DNA from 2 places in the Streptomyces sp. NPDC021749 genome. Region 2 is predicted to be linked to the other one. Evidence: riboswitches for the same ligand, from Rfam matches in the RefSeq annotation. Region 2 holds a riboswitch; the other holds the start of a gene.

Region 1 (3,082 bases), on a different contig from region 2:
CCGTGCTCGTCCCACACCTCGCCGGCCCGCGGCGGCGGCTCCACCGCATACATCCACTCGATCTTGCGGCGCAGTTGGGTCAGCAGCGCGGTCAGGCTGGGACTGCCGGCCGCCTGGGCCAGCGTCTCGTGGAACCAGCCGTCGAGTTGGCGCAGGTCGGCGGGGTTGCCGTGGCGGGCCCGCTCGCGGCCGAGCCGTACCAGGCCGCGCAGCACCTTCAGATGGGCGGGGGTGCGCCGGGCGGCCGCGCGGGCCGCGCCCAACGGCTCCAGCAGGGCGCGGACGTCGAGCAGGTCGACGGCCTCCTGCTCGGTGGGCTCGGCGACGCACGCACCGGCGTGGTGGCGGGTGGTGACGAAGCCCTCCGACTGCAGGGTGCGCAGGGCTTCGCGGACCGGCACTCTGGAGACGCCGTACCGCGCCGCCAGGATCTCCTCGATCAGCCGGCTCCCCGGCGCCAGTGCGCCGGAGACGATGTCCTCGCGAATCGCCGTGCACACCGCATGCGCGGAAATATGGCCTCGCATCGATCGTGCCTCCGCCGTAATCCCCGGAAAACGCCGCCGGTCGGCGGCTTTTCCGAGACTCTATTCGACCGGCACGGCTTTTCCGACGGACTCTGCATATTCGGCGATATTTTTTGGCCAGTGGGCGCGGAGCGCACGGAGGCATGCGCCGGGGGCGCGGGGACGGGTCGGCCGGCGGGCCGGTCGGACGCCGGCCGGGCGCCGGCTCAGACGTTGACGCCGTGCGAGCGCAGGTAGGCGAGGGGGTCGATGTCGGAGCCGTAGTCGGGGCTGGTGCGGGCCTCGAAGTGCAGATGCGGGCCGGTGACGTTGCCGGTGGCCCCGGAGAGGCCGATCTGCTGACCGGGGGTGACGGTCTGGCCGACCGAGACGCCGATGGACGACAGGTGGCCGTACTGGGTGTAGGTGCCGTCGTGCATCTTGATCACGATGTTGTTGCCGTACGAACCGCCCCAGCCGGCCTCGACCACGGTGCCCGCGCCGACCGCGTGGACGGAGGTCCCGGTGGCGGCGTGGAAGTCGATGCCGGTGTGGCTGCCGGACGACCACAGGCTGCTGGACGCCTTGTAGCCGGTGGAGACGTAGGAACCGGCGATGGGGGCGACGAAGGCGTTCAGGCGCTTGCGCTCGGCGTCCCGGGCGGCCCGCTCCTTGGCCTCGCGCTCGGCCTTGGCCTTCTTCCTGGCGGCCTCGGCGTGCCGCTCGGCCTCCGCCACCCGCTTCTTGGCCTCGGCCTCGGCCTTCGCCTTCATGGCGGCGGCCTCGGCGGCGGCCTGCTGGGTGTCGGCCTGGACCTCCAGGCGGTGGGCGAGTTCGTCGCCGAGCACGACGGCCTGGGTGAGACCGGTGTCCTGGGCGCGCGCCTCGTCGGTGGCGGCCAGCGCCGGCGAGGCCATGGTGGCGACGACGCCGGAGGTCGCCAGGGTGGCTATGCCGGCGAGGTTGCGGGTCGTCCGGGCGGTGCGGCTGGCCCGGCGGTGCTTCCCGGTGGCACGGGTGAACGCCATGTGCTGGCTCGTCCTTTCCTTCCCTCTCGCCTACCGGGTTAGCTGACGGGTTCGGAGCAGGAAGGTCTCCTACGGACCCCTCCGGAGAGGCGCCCGATTCACCCCAGGGACGTGTGGGTCCCCGGCTCCCCTGGCTCGCGCCGTACGGGGACTCGGCGATGACTGTCCGGTGCCACTGTTGTGGCGGAGTTGTGACGAACAGCCGGACCGACGCTAATCGGGGCAACTTTGCGGCGCCAAACGGAACCGCGATTTTGTGCGGGATGCCACAAGTTCCGGAACCAACAAGCCCCTGCAAAACGGACATACGGCGGATTCCGCGGATTCCCGCGGACGGTGCCGGACATACGACGGCTCCCGTGGTGAGCGAACACCACGGGAGCCGGTCAGCCGTGACGCCTCGTCATGCGCCGTCCGCCACCTAGCCGCTGACGACGGTCACCTCTCCGATGCCCAGCGCCTTGACGGGCTCGGTGATCTGCGCGGCGTCGCCCACCAGGATGGTCACCAGGCGGTCCACCGGGAAGGCGTTGACGGCGGCGGCGGTCGCCTCGACCGTGCCGGTCTCCGCGAGCCGGAGGTACAACTGCGCCTGGTAGTCGTCCGGGAGCTGCTGCTCCACCTGGTCGGCGAGGGTGCCCGCGACGGCCGCGGCGGTCTCGTACTTGAGCGGCGCCACCCCGACGAGGTTCTGCACCGCGACGTCCCGTTCCTCGTCCGTCAGCCCCTCTGCCGCGAGGGTCCGCAGCACCTTCCACAGGTCGTCCAGCGCGGGCCCGGTGGAGGCGGTGTCCACCGAGCCGCTGATGGCGAGCAGCGCGGCGCCGGTGGCGCCCTCGGGGGACGTGGGGGCCGTGGAGCGCAGCACCTGGCCGAAGGCCCGCACGCCGTAGGTGTAGCCCTTCTCCTCCCGCAGGACGCGGTCCAGGCGGGAGGTGAGGGTGCCGCCCAGGCAGTACGTGCCGAGCACCTGCGCCGGCCACACGCGGTCGTGCCGGTCGGCGCCGATCCGGCCGATGAGCAGCTGCGTCTGGACGGCCCCGGGGCGGTCCACGATCACCACGCGGCCGGTGTCGTCGGCGACGATCGGTGTCGCCCTGACCGGCTCGGCGGTCGAACCGCTCCAGGCGCCGAGGGTGTCCGCGAGCGCCGCGGCCAGGTCGACGCCGGTGAAGTCGCCGACGATCACGGCGGTGGCCGTGGCGGGCCGGACGTGGGCGTCGTAGAAGGCGCGCACGGCCGCGGCGTCGATCCGCGCGATGGTCTCCTCGGTGCCCTGACGGGGGCGGGAGATCCGCGCGGTGGCCGGGAACAGCTCCTTGGAGAGCGCCATCGCCGCCCGCCGGGCCGGGTTGGCGAGCTCGTGCGGGATCTCGTCGAGGCGGTTGCGGACCAGCCGCTCGATCTCGCTCTCCGGGAAGGCGGGGGCGCGCAGCGCGTCGGCGAGCAGGCCGAGCGCGCGGGTCAGCCGGGAGGCCGGGACCTCCAGGGAGACGCGTACGCCGGGGTGGTCGGCGTGTGCGTCCAGCGTGGCACCGCAGCGCTCCA
Region 2 (3,082 bases):
TGGAGGTGGGGACCGGTGACGTTGCCCGTGGCGCCGACCCGGCCGATGACGTCGCCGGTGTTGACCTTGCCCGAGGTCTTGACCATCGAGGAGAGGTGGCAGAACCAGAGCTCGGTGCCGTCGTCGAGGGTCAGGACGATGCGGTAGCCGTACGAACCGGCCCAGCCGGCCTGGGTGATGGTGCCGGAGTGCACCGCCTTGACGGGCGTGCCGGTCGGGGCGGCGAAGTCCTGGCCGGTGTGGTCCGCGACCCAGCGGTCCCCGGCCTGGCCGAAGCCCGCGGTGAGGGTGTACGAGGAGACCGGGGTGATGAAGCTCTGTGCCAGTTTGGCGAGGCGTTCGGCCTCCGCCTTCCGGCGGGCCGCCTCCTCGGCCTTGCGCCGGGCCTCGGCCGCTGCCTCCTTCTTGGCGGCCTCGGCCTTCTCGGCGGCCTTCAGGTCCGCGGCCGCGTCCGTCGTGGCCTGCTTGATCGCGGCCTGCTCGGCGGCCTCGCGGGCCTCCTGTTCGCTGGCGCCCTGCTGGGCATCGGCCTGCTGGAGGATACGGCTGCGCAGCGCCTCACCGGCGTTCCCGCCCGAGCCGGTGTCCGTGACCGTACGTGCACCGGTGTCCGTGTCCTGGCCGGTGGTCGCCGGCGAGCCCGTCCCGGCGGGCTGGGCGAGCGGGTCGACGGGAGCGGAGGCCGAGGCGGAGGCGGTGTCCGAGCCGCCGTCGGATATCAGGTCGCCGACGCCGGGCAGGGAGGCGGCGTCCGGAAGGTGGTCGGAGACGGCGTCGGCCACTCCGCCGAGGTCGGGCATCGAGATGGGCACCGGCGGCTTGCCCTCGGCCGTGGCCATTCCGCCCGCGCCGACCGCCGCGATGACGCCGACGCCGAGGACCGTGCCGCCGCGGGCGAGTCCGCCGGCGCGCTGCTTGGCCACCCGGTGCTTGCCGCGGACCGGGCGGACGGACTCCTCGGTGGGGTTCCATTCCTCCCACGGACCGTCAGGGGCCGGTGCGGCGAAGCCCGCATCCGTCCCTGTGGCGGTGCGGGCGGCGAAGCCGGTGTCGCCGGGACCGGCGAAGGAGCCCGGGCCGTACGGGGCGCCGGGGCCCCGGTCGTCGGACTCGTAGGCGGACGGAACCTCGGGAACGGGCCTGTTGGACGCCACGGGGGCGCACTCCTTTCCTTCCTTCTCGCCTACCGGGTTAGCTGACGGGTTCGGAGCAGGAAGGTCTCCTACGGGCACGCTCTGGCGGAGGCGTCCGATTCACCCCAAGGTGGTGGTTCCCCGGTTCCCTTGGTGCAGTTCGAGGTGCTGGAGGTGCGTGAAAAGCGCGTGCGGGATTCGGCGTCGGCGCGCGGTGCCGCCTCTTGCGGCGGCTGGGACGACCGCGCTGCGTTATCGGACAGTAATAGAGATCGCGGCCGTTTTCCAAGCCTTCCCCGGAATCCATATGCCGCGCGCACCAGCTTTGGCGTGGTCTTTTCCGGTCACCATGGCCATAAATGGGGCGAGTTGACCCCACCGCCCCGCGCCGGATCTAAACGATCTTTCGATGATTGTGCGTCAGTTGTTATGCGGAGGGGTGCCTGGCCATTACGGAACGTGAAGACAGTAACGTCGGATCATGGTCGTCAACGCCGAGCGCCCCGGACACCTCGAACCCGCCCGCACCAGCGGTCCCGGCCGTCACGGCCGCCCCGGCCGCCCCGGCCACGGCGGTGTCACGACCGGCAGCGCCCACGACGTGGCGCGGCGGTACCAGGCGTTCTCCTGGCGCGAGGCGCGCGGGCGGTCCGACGCCCATGAGGAGCTGTCCGCACGGATCGGCCAGGACCAGGAGTTGTGCGAGCTGCTGGCGGGTTCGCTGCCGGCCGGCGACAAACAGCAGCCCCAGCTCCTGCTCGCCGCCGTCCGCCATCTCGACGGCCCGCACGCGGAGCAGGGCCCGCGCGGCGCGGCGGCGTACGGGCGCTGGCGCGAATGGACGATCCGGCACTGGGACCAGGTGCGGGACGTGGTCCTGCGCCGCGGCACCCAGACCAACGAGCCGGCCCGCTGCGCCACGCTGTTGCCGCTGCTCGCCCGGCTGCCCCAGCCCCTGGCCCTGCTGGAGGTCGGCACCTCGGCCGGGCTGTGTCTGCACCCGGACCGGTATCGCTACGCGTACGAGTACGAGTACGGGTACGCGGGCGAGCCGGCCCCCGGCCACCCGGGCGGGCGCGAACCGGGAGCGCACCGCCCGGCCGTCGAAGTGGGCGCGGCCGACAGCCCGGTGGTCTTCCCCTGCCAGGTGCCGGCGCCGCCGCCGGCAGGGCAGGGGGCGCGCGGGCCGCAGCTCCCCACCCGGCTCCCCGAGGTCGTCTGGCGGGCCGGGATCGATCTCGAACCGCTCGACCCGGTCGCCGAGCCGGACGACCTGCGCTGGCTGCAGTCGCTCGTATGGCCCGGCGACGAGGCGCGGGCGGCCCGGCTGTCCGCGGCCGTCGAGGCGGTGCGGGCGGCGCCGCGGCCGCGGATCGTCCGCGGGGACCTGATCGACGAACTGCCCGCGCTGGCGGCCGAGGCGCCGGCCGGGGCCACGCTGGTCGTGTTCCACACCTCCGTGCTGAGCTACCTGCCGCCGGCCCGGCGCGAGGAGTTCGCCCGGCTCGTACGGTCGGTCCTCGACGGGCGGGACGGCGGCGGGCACTGGATCTCCCAGGAGCACCACTCCGTGCTGCCGTGGCTTCCGCTGCCCGCGCACCACACCCCGCGCCCGGACGACCCGTTGCAGCTGACCCTCGCCCTGGACGGCCACCCGGTCGCGCTCACCGGCCCGCACGGGCAGAGCTTCCGCCCGCTGTAGGGCACGCCGCCCCGGGCCGGCCGGCCTCACTCCCCCATGGGCCGCTGCAGCGCCAACAGGGCCATGTCGTCCGCCGGGGCCCCGCCCGCGTGCCGGGAGACGTCCTCGATGAGGGCGTCCAGGAGGCTCGCGGGGCCCGGGAAGCGCCGGCCGCGGAGCTTGTCGGCCGGGTCGTAGAAGCGGCCGCGCAGGTCGCGGGCCTCGGTCACGCCGTCGGTGAAGAACAGGAGCAGCGACCCGGCCGGGA

What was found. A riboswitch is a leader RNA that binds a small molecule or an ion and turns the genes downstream of it on or off. The one in region 2 is predicted to bind cyclic di-AMP.
Positions count from the first base shown of each region.
Region 1: it holds a riboswitch for cyclic di-AMP, as region 2 does, so the genes downstream of both, AB0G35_RS20465 (M23 family metallopeptidase) here and AB0G35_RS29895 (M23 family metallopeptidase) in region 2, are expected to answer to the same signal.

Region 1 covers NZ_JBFACE010000019.1:117,117-120,198, reverse strand. The annotation lists gene AB0G35_RS20470 (GntR family transcriptional regulator) at 1-527, opposite strand, end outside; gene AB0G35_RS20465 (M23 family metallopeptidase) at 734-1,534, opposite strand; cyclic di-AMP (ydaO/yuaA leader) riboswitch at 1,547-1,702, opposite strand; gene AB0G35_RS20460 (pitrilysin family protein) at 1,956-3,082, opposite strand, start outside.
Region 2 covers NZ_JBFACE010000039.1:42,644-45,725, reverse strand. The annotation lists gene AB0G35_RS29895 (M23 family metallopeptidase) at 1-1,154, opposite strand, end outside; cyclic di-AMP (ydaO/yuaA leader) riboswitch at 1,166-1,320, opposite strand; gene AB0G35_RS29890 (DUF2332 domain-containing protein) at 1,615-2,835, shown strand; gene AB0G35_RS29885 (PP2C family protein-serine/threonine phosphatase) at 2,862-3,082, opposite strand, start outside.